DNA from 4 places in the Oceanobacillus sp. FSL W8-0428 genome. Region 2 is predicted to be linked to each of the others. Evidence: riboswitches for the same ligand, from Rfam matches in the RefSeq annotation. Region 2 holds a riboswitch; each other region holds the start of a gene.
What was found. A riboswitch is a leader RNA that binds a small molecule or an ion and turns the genes downstream of it on or off. The one in region 2 is predicted to bind thiamine pyrophosphate.

Region 1: another riboswitch for thiamine pyrophosphate. It lies ahead of thiW (energy coupling factor transporter S component ThiW); the one in region 2 lies ahead of MKY30_RS08595 (thiamine phosphate synthase).
Region 3: another riboswitch for thiamine pyrophosphate. It lies ahead of MKY30_RS03815 (acetylornithine deacetylase); the one in region 2 lies ahead of MKY30_RS08595 (thiamine phosphate synthase).
Region 4: another riboswitch for thiamine pyrophosphate. It lies ahead of thiT (energy-coupled thiamine transporter ThiT); the one in region 2 lies ahead of MKY30_RS08595 (thiamine phosphate synthase).

Annotation. Positions count from the first base shown of each region.
Region 1 covers NZ_JBBORB010000001.1:2,336,537-2,342,048, reverse strand. Annotated here, with positions in the region: gene MKY30_RS10940 (ABC transporter ATP-binding protein) at 1-390, opposite strand, end outside; gene MKY30_RS10935 (LytTR family transcriptional regulator DNA-binding domain-containing protein) at 501-1,553, opposite strand; TPP riboswitch at 1,678-1,791, shown strand; gene thiW (energy coupling factor transporter S component ThiW) at 2,205-2,696, shown strand; gene thiD (bifunctional hydroxymethylpyrimidine kinase/phosphomethylpyrimidine kinase) at 2,729-3,550, shown strand; gene thiM (hydroxyethylthiazole kinase) at 3,540-4,325, shown strand; gene thiE (thiamine phosphate synthase) at 4,315-4,935, shown strand; gene MKY30_RS10910 (hypothetical protein) at 5,065-5,512, shown strand, end outside.
Region 2 covers NZ_JBBORB010000001.1:1,850,106-1,855,617, forward strand. Annotated here, with positions in the region: gene MKY30_RS08585 (DNA-binding protein) at 1-231, shown strand, start outside; gene MKY30_RS08590 (MerR family transcriptional regulator) at 435-1,175, shown strand; TPP riboswitch at 1,273-1,368, shown strand; gene MKY30_RS08595 (thiamine phosphate synthase) at 1,484-2,095, shown strand; gene thiO (glycine oxidase ThiO) at 2,098-3,234, shown strand; gene thiS (sulfur carrier protein ThiS) at 3,231-3,434, shown strand; gene MKY30_RS08610 (thiazole synthase) at 3,438-4,208, shown strand; gene MKY30_RS08615 (ThiF family adenylyltransferase) at 4,198-5,220, shown strand; gene MKY30_RS08620 (DUF4256 domain-containing protein) at 5,463-5,512, shown strand, end outside.
Region 3 covers NZ_JBBORB010000001.1:867,966-873,477, forward strand. Annotated here, with positions in the region: gene MKY30_RS03800 (NAD-dependent protein deacylase) at 1-299, shown strand, start outside; gene MKY30_RS03805 (YpjP family protein) at 365-952, opposite strand; gene tenA (thiaminase II) at 1,123-1,791, opposite strand; gene MKY30_RS03815 (acetylornithine deacetylase) at 1,831-3,099, opposite strand; TPP riboswitch at 3,184-3,293, opposite strand; gene MKY30_RS03820 (hypothetical protein) at 3,434-3,856, shown strand; gene MKY30_RS03825 (S66 family peptidase) at 3,899-4,933, shown strand; gene MKY30_RS03830 (DUF2653 family protein) at 5,280-5,512, shown strand, end outside.
Region 4 covers NZ_JBBORB010000001.1:3,587,149-3,592,660, forward strand. Annotated here, with positions in the region: gene MKY30_RS17100 (M3 family oligoendopeptidase) at 1-1,175, shown strand, start outside; TPP riboswitch at 1,240-1,344, shown strand; gene thiT (energy-coupled thiamine transporter ThiT) at 1,507-2,094, shown strand; gene MKY30_RS17110 (response regulator transcription factor) at 2,510-3,202, shown strand; gene pnpS (two-component system histidine kinase PnpS) at 3,203-4,567, shown strand; gene polA (DNA polymerase I) at 5,115-5,512, shown strand, end outside.

The DNA of each region.
Region 1 (5,512 bases), 490 kb from region 2:
GACTTGTGTTTTTTTCTCAGAACCTAAGTTAACTGATTCAAGCGCCTCGTCAATTCGTTGTAAAGATGTACCATATAAATCTGCGTAAAGCTTTAAGTTATCATAAATGGTTAGTCTTGCGTATAAACCACTATTATCTGTTACCACACCAAAACGTTTTCGATATTCAGGTGTGTTTAACTTTGAAACTGGTACACCAAATACATTTGCTGTACCTGAACTCTGCCTCATTTGACCTGTTAAAATCTTTATTGTTGTTGTCTTTCCAGAACCACTTGGCCCCAGAAAACCAAATGTTTCTCCTTTTTTAACCTGGAAAGATACATCATGTAATGCCTGTTTATCACCAAAAATCTTCTCTAAAGATTTCACTTCTATCATATTCTCCACTCCAAAAACCTCCTGCGTCAGTTATTTGTTTGTGATCACAGAATATCGCTATTTAAGGAATAGTGCAGTATATCTTCAATGAATGGAGTATATTTCAAGCTGAATTGTGCTTATTCTACCCCCAATAATTCCTTCAGCTCGTTCAACTTTGATTTCGATAATGGAACCTGAGAGCTTTTTTTATCAATAAGAGACAAGCTGTAACTGTTCCTGGTCCATGTAATAACCTCTCTTATTTTTTGAAGATTCACAATATAGGAGCGATGGCAGCGAAAGAAGCCTTGATGAGATAAACGCTGTTCTAATTCTTTTAAGGTAAAACCTGTTGGAAATCCTTCTCCACGCGTATACAGATATGTTTGACCATTCTGGCTTTCAATATAGTCGATTTCCTGTGGGTCAAATAAAATAATTTTATCCTCTACTTTGGCAGAAATTTTATTTAACTGAAAAGTTTGCTTTACTTGAGCCTCTTCTTCCGCTGTTTCTATCCCATCTATTTCTAAAGACTTTACTCTGTCTTTCTCCTCCGTTTCAACTTCGATTTGATGCAGGCCCTGTTCATCTAAACGATAGACCGTATCTGCAATTGTAATGGCACTCTCCGTACTTGTTGTTAAAATCAATACCGCTTTTTGCTTTTCCTGCAAAATCTCGACAAATTGATGAAGTACACGTTTCGTTTCTAAGTCTACATTTACCTCAGGCTCTTCAAAAATAACAACTTCTGATTCCTGCATTAATATTCTGCCAAATTGGACCCGGCGTTTTTCGGATCGATTCAACTGATGCATTTTCCATCTTGCTTTTTCCTCCAGTTGAACCAGCTGTAGAACTTCTTTTATAGAAGCCTTGCTTTGATATAAGGACCCGATAAATGTCAAATATTCCTTTACCTGTAACCGTTCATAAATACCTTCTTCATACCAGCAAATTCCTAAAGAGGAAAAGTATTTCTGCTTATCCTCCTCCAGTGTTTTATGGTGTATCTGAATAAAACCCTTTCGTACACTTTCTTCTCCGGAAATCATTTGCAGTAAGACTGCACGCACATTAACAGTGGACTGAATTGCTTTGATTTCTCCAGATTTTATTTCTATATCTATCCTCGGAAATAATGTTTGATCTCCTTGACGATATTCAATTTCGTTCATTCTTAACATGCTTTATACCTCTCTATCCATAAAGAATTCATTCCATTCTATTTTGATAGCTTTTAAGCCTGATTATTATTTCATGACAAACAGTTAAATCTTTGATACAGTAGATTCAAAGAAAATAATGAAAAGCAACTACTAGGGGAGCCCAAAACTGCGGGCTGAGAGGGAAGCATGCTTACTTTCCGACTCTTACAAACCTGATCTGGCTAATACCAGCGTAGGGAAGTAGTCAATCAACTTATGATTACTCTCAGTATACCAAATCAGGCTTCTCTATAAAGCCTGATTTTTTATTTTTACAAAGTAGTTTACTTTTCATTCCAAAAAGAAAAGCGAAAAGCGCCTGTTTAAAAACGTAGAGATTGCGCTCCCGATCTTTGGGGGTGGTTCGACTTTAGTCGAACTTCCTTCACCCTTGAGATAAAGGAAACATGCCCCTTTAGGGGTATGCCGACGTTAGGCTTCAGCCTGCTTTTAGTCGACCTTCCTTTACTTTAAACCGATGTTGACTTTCACCCGCAGGGCATAAGCGCGACTATACTTCTGTCTGCGCCTGACGGCTTGCCAATCAGTAAGTCTTCTTTATCGTAGGGCGTGACGTGAAATCTCTAAAGTTTGGCGCATGGAGCTAGACATATAGAGGAGATGATTGGATTGAAAAACCGTACACGCTTATTAACGCTGATGGCTGTTTTTATAGCTATTGGAACAATTGGCTCTCAATTGCTCTGGTTTCCCGCAGGGGTTGCCAGAGCTTATCCAGTACAGCATGCCATTAATGTCATTGCTGCAATCATACTTGGACCGGGGCCGGCAGTCATTGTCGCATTAATGATCAGCCTGCTCAGAAACCTTTTAGGTCTGGGAACACTCGTTGCTTTCCCCGGAGCAATGATTGGAGCATTTGTTGCCGGGGTATTATATAAGAAAACACAAAAATATTCAATGGCTGCTTTTGGAGAAATAATTGGCACAGGGATTATTGGTTCATTCTTTGCTGTTCCTATTGCGAATCTCCTGATGGGAAGCTCAGTAGGGGCACTTGCATTTATCCCGCCGTTTATTGTCAGCAGCGTCTCCGGCGCTTTGATTGGTTGGCTGTTAGTCAGCCGTCTGCCAGCACGGCAGTTTTCTTTAACAAAATAAATTATTTTACAATCCTAAGGAGGATTTTTATTATGAGTCAGGTTCGTTGTGCATTAACAATTGCCGGCACAGACCCGAGCGGTGGTGCTGGTATTCAGGCGGATTTAAAAACATTTCAAGAGTTAAAAACCTATGGTATGTCTGTAATTACTTCTGTTGTGGCCCAAAATACAACAGGAGTCCGTTCTGTTGAGCATATGCCTCTTTCTATGATTGAGGATCAACTGGATGCAGTCATTGAGGACATGCCAATTCATGCAGTGAAAACAGGAATGATTGCAAGTAAGCCAATGATGGAATTAATCGCTCAAAAATTAAGAAAGGTTGATGCGCCATATGTGATGGACCCTGTTATGGTTGCGACCAGCGGTGACGCTTTAATTAATGAAGAGGCCCGCAGCTTTTTGCGGCAGTATCTTCTTCCTTTAACGACGGTTGTTACACCAAATATTCCAGAAGCAGAATTTCTGACCGGCTTATCTATTGCGTCTACAGAAGATATGAAAAATGCTGCAGAATATCTCGTTCACGAGTATGATGTTGATGCTGCCTTAGTTAAAGGTGGACATCTAAAAGGACAGGCTGTTGATTTTCTTTATGACGGCAAACAGATGCATAGCTACGCTGCTGATCGTATTGATACAAAGAATACGCATGGAACCGGCTGTACCTATGCTGCTGCCATTGCTGCTTATTTAGGTAAAGGTTATCCACTTTCAGAGGCGGTAAAACACGCAAAAGCTTTTGTGACTGCAGCTATTTCCAAATCATTTGAGCTTGGAAAAGGGAATGGCCCGACGAACCACTGGGCAATCCGGGAAAATGCAGGAAGGGAGATCACACATGAATCCTGATATTATCCAGCAAGTCAGAAACAACACGCCTCTCATTCATCATTTAACCAATCAGGTTGTCATGAACTTTAGTGCTAACGGACTGCTTGCCTTTGGTGGCAGTCCTGTTATGGCAAAGGAATTAAGAGAAGCAGCAGATATGGCCAAAATTGCAGATGCACTTGTTTTAAATATTGGTACCATTTTAGAAAATGAAATTGAAGCAATGATTGCAGCAGGGAAAGCTGCCAATGAAAAGGGAATTCCTGTAGTTCTTGATCCTGTTGGCGCAGCTGCTACTTCTTTTCGGAAAGAAGTAATAGAAAGAATTTTACAAGATGTACGCCCAACAGTTATTAAAGGGAATGCAGGTGAAATTGCTTCCTTGGTTAATGCAGATATTCAAACACGGGGAGTGGATTCTATTGGGGAAGGAAATATAGATGATATTGCAGAAAAAGCCAGGAAACAATTTGATACTGCGATTGTAGTAACCGGAAAAACAGATGTTATCTATGCCGATCAGAAATTAATTTATAACCAGACTGGGCATCCGCTTCTCTCCAGTATTACCGGGGCGGGATGTTTATTAGGATCTGTTGTAGCAGCATGTCTGACTACTTCTTATCCAGTCGGGGAACAGCTCCGTACTGCACTCAGTTTCTACGGACTGGCCGCAGAGCATGCAGCAGAGCAGTCTCATGTGCAAGGACCGGGAACCTTTTTGCCAAGCTTTATGGATGCTTTATCCTTTACACCCAAGCAACTAAATGGAGGCACTGAAGATGGAATTTAATAGAGAACAATTAAGAAAATATTTTATTATGGGAAGCCAAAATTGTCACAGGGATCCTCACACTGTTTTAGAGGAGGCACTCACTGCAGGTATTACTTCATTTCAATTTCGGGAAAAAGGCACCGGCTCGTTAAATGGTGAGGAAAAGATTAAGCTGGGTAAAAGCTTGCGAGAGCAATGCCGAAAACATGATATTCCATTTTTTATTAATGATAATATTGAGCTGGCCGAGGAATTGGATGCAGACGGTATACATGTAGGGCAGGATGATATGCCTGTCAAGGAAGTCCGGGCTAAGTTCCCGGATAAAATCATTGGCCTGTCGATATCTACACCACAGGAGCTTGACCAAAGTCCGCTCGATTTAGTGGATTATATTGGCGTTGGACCAATTTTTGCAACTGCTACAAAAGAAGATGCAAAGCAGGCTGTAGGCTTAGAATGGATTCATACTATCCGCTCGCAGTTTCCAGACATACCTGTTGTGGCAATCGGCGGTATCCAGACAGATAACGCAAGCTCTGTTATAGAAGCAGGTGCTGATGGCGTTTCTTTTATTACTGCTGTTACAGAAGCAGATAATATTAAAGAAGCTGTAGATAAGCTTTAGTCTAGCTAGAATTAATGAAAGAACTTCGTCAGACTAGTTATTTCGCCCAATCTGTTTGTTATGAAGCGCAAATAATACAGATGCCTCATATGCTATTAAGGAACATTAGCCTATTAGAGGAGGAAAATTATGAGTTATTTTCAACCACAGCAGCCAAATGGCGAGGAAAACAAACAGAATAACCTGCCCGGAAAGATGCTAAATAATTATTTTCAGCCGGCACCACAGCATGATTATTCCAATGGATTCTTTGCAGGGGGTCCAGAAGGAGAAACTGGCGGGCCAGGCGGCTATTACCAGGAACAGCATCCTGCTGCTGATAATATGCCGTTTCAACATGGACAGCATAATCTTCCATCACAGGATCGAATTAGCAACTTCCCCCCTGGCTTTCCAGGCGGAGGTGGGAATGAATCTCCTTTCCCAGATTTTAATACAGATCAATTTGTAGATAATATGTTCCCCGGCCCTCCGAATAGCAACCAGGGGGGAAATGAAGGTGCTTTTCCAAGTTGGCCTCCAGCCCCGTCTACACCCTCTTTTCCAAACTTTCCAGGAAGTGGAGGAGGTCCCGGAC
Region 2 (5,512 bases):
ACTGAGACTGTTCAAGGAACCGTCAGTCGTGTAGTTGTGAACTCGACAGAGCAGGGGCAGATTATCCAATTTTTACTTGAAAACGATACAACGATCTATACTGTAAATGCCAGCAAGGCTCCATTAGCAATCTTTCTGGAACAGGGAGATAATATCGAGGCAGAAGCACAGCTGATGGATAATGGTACTGCAACCATTGAAGTGATGGAGATTGATGGTTTAACAGAATAGCAGCTAGATATACGCGTACCAATCCCTTATTGTTAAAAACGGCAATAGGGGATTTTTTTGATTTGTTGAAAGATGACTTTTCCATGTAGTTTAAGTATTGAGATTAGAATAATAAGAAATATTTTTTTTAGAATATCAAAATGGTTGTTGACTCTTGCCTTAGGTAGGAGTCTATTGTTTATTTATGAGGAGGTGAGTTTCATATGCTGACGGTTAAGCAAGTAGCTGATTTAACCGGAATAACGATCAAAACACTTTATCATTATCATAAGATTGGACTGTTAGAGCCGAGGGAAATCACAGAAGCTGGATATCGTTTATATGGGAAAAAGGAATTAGAAAAATTACAGCATATTTTGTTTTATCGTGAATTAGATTTTTCATTAGAGTCTATTCAGAAAATATTGTATGAGAAAAAAAGCCGTTACGATATGTTAATGGAACAAAAGAGACTGATAGAAGACAAGAGAGAACGAATGAATCTGATATTAAATACTCTTAACGAAACTATATATTTTGAGGAGCGTGGAGAAGTGATGGATAATCAAAATATGTTTAAAGGGTTAAATCAAGAACAATGGCAGGAACAGTTAAAAGAGCAAAATGAATATCTGCAGGAAACTTATCAATACGAAATCCCTGTAGATAATATTGAAGCGGAGGAATTAAATGAATCAGCCAGAGAATCGAAAGCGTTTATGGATAAAATGGCTTTTGCTTTAAAAAAGGGATGGACAGTAAATGATGAAAGGGTCAAGCAGCTTATCTCTGAGCATATTAAGTATATCAATGACAACATTATGAAGGTAGACTCACAAGGGTTTGTTGAATCAACGTGGTTTTTTATTACTGATGAATTTCACAAAAATATGTTAGAGAATCAACAAACAGGATTAACTTATTATTTGTATGCTGCTTCTGTTAACTATGCAAAGCAAGGCTAGACAAATTATTCATAAGCAGAAAAAAGAGAGACTGTAAAAATAACTTTGAAAATAAAAAATTATATGTTATCCTTTAATTGTAATTCGAAAATTAAATAGTCAACACTAGGGGAGCTTTTGGCTGAGACGAATATTCGGACCCTTTGAACCTGATCTGGTTAGCACTAGCGTAGGGAAGTGGCAGGAACATGACGATATATAATTCGATCGCTGAATTTTTATATAATCAGGGCCACTTATCCAATGGATGAGTGGCCTTTTTCGTTTCTTCCGCTGATTCTCGGGAAATGAAAGAAAGGAGCAATGGCATGGGCAAACAATTACATCTTATCAGTGATGGAAATTTTACTAAACAGCATTTGCAAATAATTAAGCGGATTCATAGAGATATTGATTTTCTGCATATCCGGGAGAAAAAGAAGACAGCAAAGGAAATCATGGAAATAATTGAAGCATTAGAAAGCATCGAATTTCCATTAGCGAAAGTAATTGTAAATGACCGGGCTGATATCGCTGTGATGAAACAGTGTGCAGGTGTCCAGCTGGCACATCACAGTCCTTCCATGCCGCTTGTGAAAAAGTGCTTCTCTGCGCTCTTAACAGGGAAGTCTGTTCATTCCTTACTGGAAGCAGAACAGGCTCAACGGGAAGGGGCAGATTATGTGCTGTATGGTCATCTCTATCCCAGCAGGTCCAAGCCTGGCCAGCAGCCGAGAGGATTAGCTGACCTTCGGGAAATCACCAATGTATTATCTGTTCCGGTCTACGCTATTGGCGGGATTACTCCGGAACGAACGAAAGAAGTAATGAAGGCAGGGGCAGCCGGGGCAGCGATAATGTCCGGTATTTGGAAGGCGGATAATCCGGTGCAAACTGTCGAGGCTTACCGGGAAGTGTTGGATACTTGGGAAGGTGGGTGAAGGTGAAAAAACAGTTTGATCAAATTATTGTAGGCGGTGGGGTAATTGGCTGTTCTATTGCTTATCAGCTGGCTAAAAGAGGCTATCGGGTGCTGATAGTAGAAAGGGATCAAATCGGATGTGAGGCATCAAGTGCTGCAGCTGGAATGTTAGGAGCTCAAGGAGAATTTGCAGAGAAGAGCCCTCTTTTCCAATTTGCACAAGAGAGCAGAGCATTATTTAAAGATTTATCCGAAGAGCTGTATGAAAAATCAGGGATTGATATTCAGTATATTCATAAGGGGATTATGAAGCTTGCTTTTCATCAGCATCAGTACAACAAGCTGAAAACAATCGCTGCATTTCAGAGAGAAGAGGATAATCCTGCTTATTTGCTGTCCGTAGAAGAAGCAAGGAAGATGGAACCAGGCTTAACAGAGAATCTTCATGCTGTTCTTTATCTGCCCAATGATGGTCAGGTTTCTGCCCGTCATCTTACGGAGGCATTCACCCTGGCTGCCTATCATCATGGTGCAGCTTTGCGTGAACAGGAAAAAGTAATTGAGCTGTTGATAGAAAATGGAGCAGTTCATGGAGTCCGGACAACAAAGGGAGCTTATTATGCTGATCAAATCGTTATTGCAACAGGTGCCTTTGGAGATGAACTGCTGCCTGAAGATTATGGCACAATTCCGGTGAAGGGGGAATGTCTGCTGCTGGAATTAGAAGAGAATTTATTTCAAACTACGCTTTGGATGGATGGCTGTTATCTCGTTCCAAAGCAAGGGGAAAAAGTGATTGTTGGAGCATCTTCCATCCCCGATAAAACAGATAAGCATGTTCATGCTGCGAGCGTTCACAAGCTATTGTCACGAGCACAGAAAATGGTTCCGCGGCTGGGAGAAGCGAGGATAAGCAGTTTTTGGGCGGGAGTCAGACCTGCCACAGCTGATGAACTTCCATACTTGGGAGAGGTTCCAGATGTTGCTGGTTTATATACGGCAAAGGGACATTACCGGAATGGCATACTGCTATCGCCAATTACGGGAATCTATATGGCAGATTTAATAGAGAATAAACCGGTTAATCCATTTTATTACGATAGCTTTAGCTTGAATCGTCAAGGCAATAAACTGGAAAAGGCAGGTGAGTCACAATGAAAATAACAGTGAACGGCAATGGATTAGAAATTCAGGATGAGGTAAAGCACATCAAAGGTCTAATTGATTTTCTGGAATTGGAAGATAAACCTTTGATCATTGAGCATAATCAGCAGATATTGCAAAAGGAAGAGCATGAAAAAGCTGTACTGGAAAATGGAGATAAGGTTGAGATCGTTCATTTTGTTGGAGGGGGTTAAGAAATGCTTAAAGTTGGAAACTATCAATTTAAATCTCGTTTATTTTTAGGAACAGGAAAATATCCTGATTTCGATATTCAAAAGCAGGCGGTAGATAAATCAGGGACAGAGGTACTCACCTTTTCTGTAAGAAGGATGAATATTTACGATCCCTCACTGCCAAATTTTTTAGAAAAAATTGATGTGGATCGATATACGTTTTTACCAAATACGGCAGGTGCGAAGGACGCAAAAGAGGCCGTGCGCATTGCTAAACTAGCTGCTGCTTCGGGACGATGTGATATGGTGAAAGTGGAAATTATTGGATGTAATAAAACATTGCTCCCAGATCCTGTTGAGACATTAAAAGCTACAGAAGAGCTGGTGGCAGAAGGCTTTACCGTACTTCCATATACATCAGATGATGTTGTGCTGGCCAAAAAACTGGAGGAAGCAGGTGCGCATGCAGTGATGCCCGGAGCTTCACCAATTGGAAGTGGTCAAGGGATTATCAATCCTTTAAATCTCTCTTTTATTATCGAGCAGTCATCAGTACCTGTTATTGTTGACGCAGGTATCGGATCGCCGGCTGATACAGCTTATGCCATGGAACTGGGAGCAGATGGCGTTTTATTGAATACAGCAGTTTCTGGAGCGGATAATCCTGTGAAAATGGCTGAAGCGATGAAATACGCAGTGGAGGCAGGACGGCTGGGATATGAAGCAGGAAGAATTCCAAAGAAAGACTATGCTGTAGCCAGCAGCCCTGAGGAAGGGATCAGCGTTGGAAACTAATCGTTATCACCGCCAAATATTATTTGCTCCAATTGGTGAAGCCGGTCAGGAAAAACTGATCCGGAGTCATGTGCTGATTGTCGGTGCAGGCGCGCTGGGATCAAGCAGTGCAGAAGCGTTAACCCGTGCCGGTGTTGGTCAACTAACAATAATTGACCGGGATTATGTAGAAGAAAGTAACCTGCAGCGGCAACAGCTGTTCAGTGAAGCGGATATGAAGCAGAAGATGCCAAAAGCGGTTGCCGCCAAACAAAGGCTTTCTGAAGTGAATAGCCACGTTAAAATAGACGCAATTGTTGGAGATGCCGAGATAGATATACTAAGGGAAATCGTACCTGAGACAGATTTGATCATCGATGCTACGGATAATTTTGAGACGAGGCTTTTACTGAATGATATCGCGCAAAAGTATCAAAAGCCCTGGATTTACGGAGCAGTTGTAGCCAGCTATGGAGTTACCTTTACTGTTCTACCTGATAAAACGCCTTGTTTACAATGTCTGCAGGAATATATTCCTGCTAACGGTGCTACCTGTGACAGTGTCGGAATTATTCAGCCTGTTGTGCAAAAAGTTGTTTCCCAGCAAATAACAGAGGCGCTAAAGCTATTAACAGGTAACGAAGCAGCTTTATCAGGAAAGTTTATATCTTTTGACCTTTGGAAAAATGAGCATACGGAAATGGAGGCAGAAGCATTACGCAAACCAGATTGCCCATCATGCTCATCGAAAAGAAGCTATCCCAATTTAGCCTATGATTCCCGGCTGAAAACAGCTGTGTTATGCGGAAGAAATACAGTCCAGCTACGCCCGCAGCGTAAACAGACGGATTTGGATGAAGTGGCAAAAGAGCTGAAGAAAAATAAACAAATTAAATTGTTTCAAAATCCTTATTTGCTTTCGTTTGAAGTTGATTCTTTCCGGATTGTTCTTTTTCAGGACGGAAGAGTATTGGTTCATGGGACAATGGATTCGATAGAAGCAAAAAATATTTATCACCGCTATTTGGGGTGAGAGTACTAAAATAAGAAGATGCTGGTGTTTCTTAGAAAAAAAGCCATATTTTATTCCGTCCTTATTATCATCGCCTCTTGTCTTTACAGGGGCGATTTTTTCTCGTCAATAATAATGAAAACTGTATGTGGATTAAACAAAAAAATCTATTTATAAGAATGAAATTATTATTCGATATGGATATAATGGATAATACATAAACAGGATGCAATTGTCTTAATAAAAATTGAAGGAGAATAGATATGACAAAAGAAAATAAAAAAGTACTTTTTCAAGAGGAACAGGAAGAACT
Region 3 (5,512 bases), 980 kb from region 2:
ATTACTACTGTTCCTGTGGTGGAATACTCAGACCTTCTATTGTGTTATTTGGAGAAATGCTCCCAGAGGATGCCTTCTCTGCTGCTTTTGAACTTGCAAAGCAGGCTGATTTATTTATTGTACTGGGATCCTCCCTATCCGTAACGCCTGCCAATCAATTTCCGGAAATCGCAAAACAAAATGGTGCAAAGCTCGTCATTGTGAATCAGGAGAAAACACCATTAGATAATTATGCAGATTTAGTTGTATTTGACCGGAAGATTGGAGCTTATTTAGAGGAAACGAATAAATTATTATAAAAAAAAAGGCAAGGAAGCGCTCGTCGCCTCCTTGCCTTTCTTAATATAAAAACATAATTTTGTTCTTATGCCATCCATTTTGGCGGTGTATTTTTATCCCAATAGATATCCCCGATGTGATAATGCTTTTGGAACCTGTCTTTATTTAAATGATAATGAAAATTAAAATAATGTCCTTCTAATGGCCGGTTTTCACGACGGACATGAAACTTTACCAATGTTTCATTTGTGTTGTTATTAGAAACATTAAAGATTCGTTCTCCATAGCCTTCTGACGGCTTTTCCGTAATAGCGATATCTTTATATTCCTCAGAATGTTCAACAAGATCTGCAAGTAATGTTTCCATTTGCGGCAAAATAACTGCGGCAAATTCGTTCTCTACTTTATCAGTGATTCTTGGTCCAAACTTTTCCAGACTCAATTCTTTTGCCTCTTTATGCAGATGTTCCAGATAAACTTCCTTTGGATTCCCTACAATATATGATTGGGTGGTTTCCTCAATAACAGATGTTGTTTCTATATCAGATGAAGAAGATAAATTACTGTCGCTCCGTTTATCTGCATCAATTTCTAAAAGGTTAGTCGGTGTATATATCCCCAACGTTAAGATAGTTATAAATACGACTGCTATTCTTCTCCACCAGAGCTTCATCTGCTTCACCCATCTTCCATATCCGTTTTCTTTATTTTACCATGAATCTATTCATTGTCTATCCAACCATTCTACTTTTTTCAATTTTATAGACAATATTGTTATACCAAACATCCTATTTATACACTATTTCACAAATGGCTTATATCTTATAGGTAATCTCTTTGCCATTAAACCGGCCAGCCTTCACGCTTATACGCCATATCCCAAAACATATATTCATAGCGGCTGGTATTCAGAAAAATAGCTTCTAAATCATTCAGTTCTGTTTCCGTACAGCCTTCAGCAAGTTCATCCAATTTTTCAATCAGCCACTTACCGATGGAACCAAATTCATCCGAGCTGTACATTTTCACCCATTCTCCGTACTGCTCATGCTCCAGCGCACCCGGCTTCTTCGCCAGCTCCAGACCAATTTCGTGATAACTCCAGGCACACGGCAGAATTGCTGCAATCAAAGCTGCTAAAGAGCCCTTCTGCGCTTCTGCAAGCATGTTACTGCTGTAAGCAAGAGTTACAGGACCTGGAACAGTAGATTCCAGTTCATCCCTTGAAATACCAAGATGTTCAGCATACTGACGATGAAGATCCATTTCAAAATTTAACGTTTCGTCCAGCGATTTAGCAAACCCGGACATCGTATCTAAATCTTTTGCAAGCACCGTTCCCAACGCAATTACTTTGGAGTACTCTATCAAATACTTGTAATCCTGACACATATAAAATTTAAATGCCTCTATATCGAGTGTTCCATTACCAATCCCTTGTACAAATGGATGCTGATGACTTTTCTCCCAAACCGGGTCTGCTTTCTTGCGAATACGCTCTGAAAATTTCATGTTATAAAAGCTCCTTTTATATATTTTTTATGAACAACGCTATTTCTGTTTTTTTGTATTACACCATTTCAAAATAAACCGCAGTAATGACGCTGTATAGTCTAATAGCTCATCTATATCTATCTGTTCATCGACTGCATGAGCGTGCTTTAATTCTCCTGGGCCATAGCAGACAGTAGGAATACCATAGGCTGCAAGCCATCCCCCATCTGTTACTGTTTCAGACATACGACTGGAAGCTTTCTTACCGAATGCTTCCTGATGACTCTCCTGTAAAAGAGCAAAGGCTGCATGCTCCTCATCTACTGAGAATGATGGGAAAATTTCACCCCGGTCAACAATCATCGATTCGCCCCCCCACTCAAATTCCGGCGGATTGTCTCTCATCCAGACGTCTGCTTCCGCTGTTTTTCGTAAATGCAGCTCAATTTCTTCTGCGACCTGTTCAGCTGTCTCATCCGGATAATAGTGAACGGTAATCCACAGGCGGCATTCATCTGCGATAAATGCGGCATGTCTACCTCCCTCAATAACTGCAGGGTTAATCGTATTCGTGCCCGACGGGAAACCTGGATAAGATTTAGTCACTGCCCAATGGCGCTCCAGCTCCTGCAGGGCAGTAATCAGCTTGTTCATCTTTTCAATCGCACTCGCTCCCTTCATTCCGCCTCCTGCATGAATAAGTTGTCTACGTGTACCATCATGATGCGTGGTTGGGCTTTTCACTATAACCCAGCCCGTAATAACACCGCCCTGTCCATGAATTTCACAATGACTAGTGTCTGCAACAATGGCATAATCTGCTGTATAACCACGCTCACCACATTGCTTCGTTCCTGCTTCGCCAACTTCTTCACCAATGACTGATTGAAGAATGACATCTCCTCCCAGCTCAACCTGATGGTCATGCAAAATTCTCATAGCAAATAAACAAGCTGCCAGTCCACCTTTCATATCCGCTGCGCCACGTCCGTATAATGTACGGTCTTCTACTGTCGGTTGAAATGGCGCATGCTTCCATTTTTCATCCTCTTCAATAGAAGCGACATCGACATGTGCATTAAGAATCAAACTATTATATGCATCAGAAGAAGTTCCTTGTAGACGGCCGACGACATTTGGATCCCCCGGATAAACATCCCATTGTTCTGTTTCAAAACCCATTTTCTTCAAATACTTTGCAATATAAGCCTGGATATCCGCTGTATTTCTTGCAGGCGGCGCCGGTGTCCTGAAGCGAATCAAATCGCTGAGTAGCTCTACCAGCTCTTTCTCCCGGTTCCATACATCCTGAACTATTTTATCCATTAAAATAAACCTCCTTTAAAGCACGCAAAAAAGCCATCTCCCCAGGAAGGAAGATGGCAGAAAGTTTTATCTCATTTGCCTATAGGCATATCCCGCCCACTTCCCTCCGCTAGTACAAACTAGATCAGGTTGGTAAGGGTTAAGGCAGTATATACATGCCTCTCTCAGCTTTATAAGCACCCCTAGTGGATTATTGCGTATTTACTTGTCAGCTTTAGATTACCATAAGGGTTTACAGGCGTAAAGCAGGATTTTATCAAAGATTATTCTGTACCTGTTTGTCTTTTCGCTATTGGGAATCTTTTCTCTCTTATTTTTAATGTCATATGTTTTTATGGGAAAAGCTGTTATAAGTGTTGTTCAATCCTATAGTGGCAATAAAATAGAAATCGAGGCTTTTATTTTCAATAAAGAGCGTGATTATAATGCCGGCCTCCATAGCACAAATTCATACTATTTGCATTTATCCTTTTACGCGGAAGATATAGAAGAAGAAACTTTTATTTCCAAACAAGTATCCTCTCGTATTTTTCCTCAAAATCGTGATTTAATAAATATCCGTTATCCTGAAGGCCAGCCTTATAAAGCGTACATATCAGGAACCAAATTCAGTGATTTTATAGGATCTAGTTTTATTATTTACAGCTGTGTTATCATCGTTACCGCTTTATTAATATATGCAGCCATATTAATGCGAAGAAAGAAGAAAACTGGATCTTATTATAAAAAACAGAAAAAGGATTTTTCAAATAAGTAACGAATACATAGTATATACCATTCACAGAAAGGAGCCTCATTTATGCTTATTCAGCCAAAAAAATTATCGCCTGGTGATAAAGTAGCAACTGTCAGCCTTTCCTGGGGAGGAGCTGGTGAACCATCACTGCGTTGGCGCTATGAACAGGGCGTGGAACGCTTAGAATCCGTCTTTGGACTTGAAGTTGTACCAATGCCCAACAGCTTAAAAGGACAAGCTTACATAGCTGAACACCCCAAGGCACGGGCTGAGGATTTAATGACCGCTTTTCAGGATCCTGAAATCAAAGGGATTATTTCTAATATTGGCGGAGATGATAGTATCCGCCTGCTTCCCTATATTGATTTTGATATTATCCGTAAAAACCCAAAGATTTTTATGGGTTTCTCTGACACGACGATTGCCCATTTATTCTGCTTCCATGCAGGATTATCTTCCTTCTACGGTCCGGCAATTATGACAGACTTTGCAGAAAATGTTGCAATGGATGATTACACAGTGAATGCCATTCAAAACATGCTTTTTAAAGTGGAAGCAGTCGGCAATATCTCTGCACCGGAGAAATGGACAAGTGAATTCCTGGAATGGGATATTTCCAATAAATTCATTGCAAGAACAAGATATCCTGATCGGGGTTATGAACTCCTGCAGGGAAGCGGTATCGCAAAAGGAAACCTTATCGGAGGCTGTATCGAAGTACTTGAATTTGCCAAAGGAACAGAAATCTGGCCACAGCAGGGAGCATGGAAGAATAGCATTCTCTTCTTTGAAACATCCGAGGAGCAGACAGAGCCCGAGTTAATAAAAAGATGGCTTAGAAACTATGCAGCTCAAGGAATACTCCACCAGGCAAATGGAATGATTTTTGCAAAACCTTATGGGGAGGTACATTATGAAGCATATAAGGAAATTATCTTATCTGTTCTAGCAGAAAGCGGGCTGGTTGATCTTCCTGTTCTTTATGGTGTTTCTTTTGGACATACTGAACCAAAAACACCTATCCCATATGGAAGATTAGCACAAGTTGATTGCCATCAAGCATCCTTTTCGATTATAGAAGCAGCTGTTACGGATTAAGGACAGCTGCTTTTCTTTAGTTAGAATAGATTTACGCCTCTCTCATTATTAAATCAAATAAGACAGTGATATACTATTGATATACTTCCTGTTTAGAAATGTTAGTTAAACGAAGTAATGACTAAGCTCTTCTGAGGCTTCGCGCTCTCTCCATTGCTCTTTTTCCCATAAAGGTTAACAATAAAATTATCCTGATTAGAAGAGTCAAGAGAAAGATTATGCCCCTATAACTACTTCCTGCTTCATGCAAATAGGGAATTTGTAGTAAGATAGAATAGAATGGGCACCATCGCTAAAGGCGGATATTAAATAAGCCGTCCAACCATATGCAGGAGGAATTTGAGGTATGCAAAAACTTATTATTCCTGAAGAGGATATTGTGCTTGCTATATGTATGTACATTGCTGAAGAACAGAATATGAATGCAGATGACGTCCAGGTAGAGTTGTTTTATGATGATTACACTGGTTTTTCAGCAGAAATCATAACGCCGTCCGGAAAACAGGAATGGATGACCAAGCAAATTATTACTGCATTAAGAAAATGGATCAAAGAGAATCTTCATGCTGATCCATATGC
Region 4 (5,512 bases), 1.7 Mb from region 2:
AAAGAGAATATGTATTCCGGCAAATAAGCAAAGCCTGGAAAGAGAATGAAGACTTATTTGGGCAAACCTTAAACCACTTGGCAGGTTTCCGTCTGCAAACATATAAGCATTATGAATGGGATAATGTTTTAAAAGAGCCTCTAGAAAAGAACCGGATGAGGGAAAAAACATTAAATGCTATGTGGGGAGCAATCGAGAAGCATAAGCCTTTATTTGTAGAATACTTAAATCAAAAAGCAACTCTATTAAATTTAGATCAATTAAGTATTTTTGATGTGAATGCTCCTATTCAATCAAAGGTAGAAAAAAAGAGCTATGATGAAGGAGCAGCTTTTATTGTTGATCAGTTCCGGGGTTTTAGTCCACAGATGGCAGATTTCGCACAAATGGCATTTGAAAAACGATGGATTGAAGCAGAAGATCGGGCAGGAAAACGTCCGGGCGGATTCTGTACAAGCTTTCCTGCCAGCGAACAAACACGTATCTTTATGACCTATTCAGGAACTCCTTCTAATATAGCTACATTGGCTCATGAGCTGGGACATGGCTATCATCAGTATGTGATGAACGATGTGAACGGATTAAACCAAGGCTATGCAATGAATGTAGCAGAAACTGCTTCTACCTTTGCTGAAATGATTGTAGCTGATGCATCTGTGAAAATGGCTAAAACAGACGAAGAAAAACTGACATTGCTGGAGGATAAAGTATCGCGCAGTATTGCCTTCTTTATGAATATCCATGCACGGTTCTTATTTGAGAAGCAATTCTATGAAGAGCGTAAGCAAGGAATGGTAAGCACAGACAGATTAAATGAGCTTATGGTAGAGGCGCAAAAAGAAGCGTATTGTGACAATCTATCAGAATATGATCCGCATTTCTGGGCATCTAAGCTGCATTTCCATATTACTGGTGTGCCGTTTTATAATTTCCCTTATACTTTTGGATATTTATTCAGCCAGGGAATCTATGCATATGCACAGGATTACGAAGGAAACTTTGAAAAAAAATATACTGCTTTATTAAGAGATACAGGCCGATTGACAGTTGAAGAGCTTGCCGAAAAGCATCTGCAGGTTGACTTAACAAAACCTGATTTCTGGGAAAATGCAATAGAAATCTGTGAACAAGATGTCCAGGCATTTTTAGAATTGGCGAAGAAACTTCAAAAGTAGTATAAGCTATTGCGATTTACTGTAAAGTGATTTATACTGAACCTATACAAAAAAGTGAATAAAAAAAGCCTGCAAGGGGAGCCATTGGCTGAGAGTGAACATTATTCATGTTCTGACCCTTTGAACCTGTCAGTTAGCGCTGGCGTAGGGATTGTGGACTTTTTGATGGATATAAAAGTAATGTGTGAGCGGAGTTTTAGATGTTCTGTAGAGATGTACTCTCTTTTAAGAATATCGCCATCAAGAAGACTCCCTTGGCATTACTTTTTTGTTGTGTAAAAAAAGACTGTTGAAGCTATGAAAAAAATAAATTTGATTTTGGCATAGCGTCATGTATTTGGGGGAGAAGAAATTGAAAAATAAAACACTATTTTTAGTTGAGGTAGCAATATTTACTGCCTTCGCATTATTACTGGATATTTTACCGATAGGGTTTAAGCTCTGGCCACAAGGTGGCTCCGTATCTTTTGCAATGATTCCTATTTTTATTGTTGCTTTTCGCTGGGGACTTAAAGGCGGTCTTTTATCAGGGTTTCTTTGGGGAGTATTACAGGTTGCGACAGGGACGGCTTTCATTATGCATCCAGTACAGGGGATTATTGAGTATGGGTTAGCATTTACTGTTGTCGGCCTGGCAGGAATAGTCTCTAAACAGGTTGTGGAAAGTATAAAAGGTAAGCAGATGAAGAAAGCTTTTTCTTATATTTTAATTGGAGTATTTTTGGGTTCTGCTGCACGTTTTGTTTGTCATTATATTGCAGGAATGGTTTTCTTCGGATCTGCGGTAGACGGGCAGCCGGCCTGGCTCTATTCATTAATCTATAATTCATCTTATATGATTCCATCTTTTATACTGAGTCTAATTATTGTGTTTCTTCTGTTCTATAAACAGCCGAGAACATTAACAGGAAAAATTTAAAATAAAAGGGCAGAGAACACGCTGTTATTCAGTTTGGTATTCATAGACGGACGGTTATGTTCTTGAGAATTAATCTGTGAATAAACTATACTTTTGAAGAACTCCCTCACACAAAAAACCTGCAGCATTTATCGCTTCAGGTTTTTTTCTGTAAAGAATAAAGAATTAAATGTATAAGAGTGATCCGTTCCGAATTTTAATGACTCATGATTTGCATCGTTTTTGTTAAGTTTTATTAACATTTACTTATGTAATAGGCTATGTTCGTGAATAATGGTAGAATAAAGAAAATAAAAGAAATGATTACATGAAAAATAGAAGTAATCAACATTCCTGTTCAGCAGGAGAAAAAATGCTTCGGGGTGAAATTTTCATCTACGTAAGCATATATATGAAATAGGGGGGATTTTTCTAAATGGGAAAACAGATTCTAATTGTAGATGATGAGCAATCGATTGTTACTTTACTAAAATATAATATCGAAAATGCCGGTTTTACCACAGATGTAGCATACGATGGAGAAGAAGCTTATCAAAAGGCTGCTGCGGGTAACTATGAATTAATTATTTTAGATTTAATGCTCCCAAAACTAGATGGGATGGAAGTATGCAGGAAATTAAGAAAAAATGATATTGATACACCAATATTAATGCTTACAGCAAAAGATGAAGAAATTGATAAAATTCTTGGGCTGGAGCTTGGAGCAGACGATTATTTGACAAAGCCGTTCAGTCCAAAAGAAGTGGTTGCCCGAGTCAAAGCAATTATTAGAAGAACGCAGCGCCCACAGGAAAACAGTTACCAATCTATCAGAATAAAGGACTTGATTATTTATCCAGAACGCTATGAAGCAGAAATGAATGGAGAATTAATTACTTTTACCAGAAAAGAGTTTGAACTGCTGTACTATTTGGCTAAACATAAAGGAAAGGTTATTTCCAGAGATCAATTACTCAGCAGTGTGTGGGATTACGATTTTGTTGGTGACACAAGGATTGTTGATGTTCATGTAAGTCATCTGCGGGATAAAATTGAACCAAATTCAAAAAAACCTGTTTATATTAAAACAGTCCGTGGATTAGGTTATAAATTAGAGGAGCCGGTTTAAATGAAGATTTTATTTTCTAAAGCCTTGTTCCCCAATATACTTGGTATCACAATTGTCCTGATATTATCCGGATGGTTAATGGTACAAGCTGAAGGAAACTGGGTATTTACCATTGCTATTATTTTATTTGAATTTTTAGTGATTTCTATTATATTTATGCAATTCTATAATAAATACACGAGACCACTGAAAAAAGCTTCCAAAACAGTAAATGAAATGATTAGAGGAAATTACTCTGCCCGTTTCTATAATGGAAATAGTGAAGAAATGGAGCAATTGAGTAAAAATATTAATAAATTAGCCCGAAATATGAATGAGATTACCATTCAGGAGCAAATGCATGCTGAGCAGTTAACTTCTATTATTGACAACATGAAAAACGGTCTTGTCCTTATTGATGAGAAAGGATACGTCCATCTTGTAAATCGTGGATTTCTAGAGATGTTTCACGGAAATGAGAAACAATATCGCGGTCATTTATATTATGATGTATTTCAAAATGAGGCGATGCACGATGTTGTTCAAAAAACATTTCTATATGAGCAGCCAGTCAAACAACAATTTAAAAATAAACGCGGGTTGACTAAAAATTACATGGAGGTAATTGCCGCACCTATTTTTAATGAGCATAATATGATTAAAGGTGCTGTTCTGGTTATTTACGATATTACAGAATTAAAGCGGCTGGAAAAGATGCGCAAGGATTTTGTGGCAAATGTTTCTCATGAGCTGCGTACACCAATTACTTCAATACGAGGATTTGCAGAAACATTAAAAGAGGCACAGCATGATGAAAAAGCAGCAGAGGAATTTATAGAGATTATTTATAAAGAAAGTCACCGATTACAGTTACTCATTGAGGATCTATTAGAACTTTCCCGTTTAGAAAGAGAAGGTTTTCAACTGGAAAAAGAAGACTTTAATGTCAAACAGATGATAGATGCAGTTCTGCCGTCATTAGAACAAAAAGCAGAGAAGAAAGAGTTGAATTTGGCAACATCTATTTCCTCCGATATAAGCATTCATGCAGATGTTGAAAAATTAAAGCAGGTAATTATCAATCTTGTGGACAATGCAATTAACTATACACCTTCTGGAGGAGATGTGAATCTTAAAGTATCCGAGGATGAACATCGTGTCCATTTTTCAGTTGAGGATACTGGAATAGGGATGGAGCAAAAGGTAATACAAAGGATATTCGAACGGTTTTACCGGGTCGATAAAGATCGAAGCAGGAACACAGGCGGCACCGGTTTAGGTTTAGCCATTGTAAAGCATATTGTAGAAGTCCATCAGGGAGAAATCGTTGTGGACAGTGAAGTAAATAAAGGTACAGCCATACATGTATATATTCCGAAAGATTAAGTCATCGCTATGGTCATAGCGATGACTTTTCTCATTAACTCAACTTTCGCACCTTAAAAAATAACTTGCTTATCATAGAAACAGGTGTTGATTATTCCTTCCATCTATCTCTTGACAAAGCATAAACTCGATATAGAAAGAGGGTAACGTGTAAAGCTACCGCTGCGGCGGACCGTTTTGCTTTCCTAGGGACATGCTCTTCAGCTAACTTGAAAAGCGGTTTTCTTTTCAAATTAGCTGAAGCCGTCCCCATAGAAAGTGTAGTGGTTGGTTGCAGGAGCTATACACAATTTTCATTTCAATAGAAGGATGATTTAACAACATACAAGCAGGAAAAATGATGGAGATGTTTATTTTTGAATAGCAAGGTATAGATGCTTATTCTCAAGTGCGAAAGTTGAGTCATTAAATAAGCACTCATATCTAATTGTTATGAAGCAACTCTATAAAGGTTATCCTGTTTAGTAAGTAAATGTGCATATTATGCAGTTCTCTGCAAACATGATAAAATAATATTACTCAGATGATAGATAAAGGAGACGGGATTATGACTAAGAAGTTAATTTTAATTGACGGTAACAGCATTATTTATCGTGCTTTTTTTGCGTTACCGCTGTTAAATAATGAAAAAGGTGTCTATACCAACGCAGTCTATGGTTTTACAACGATGCTGCTTAGAATTTTAGAGGAAGAAAAGCCGACACATATGCTAGTTGCCTTTGATGCAGGTAAAACAACATTTCGCCATCAAACCTATAAAGAATATAAAGGTGGGCGGCAAAAAACTCCTCCAGAGCTTTCGGAACAATTTCCGGTCTTAAAGGAATTGCTTGATGCGTTTGATATTAAGCATTATCAGCTGGAGCAATATGAGGCAGATGATATTATTGGAACACTATCGAAGCAGGCAGATAATCAGGACTGGGAAGTGACTGTTATTTCTGG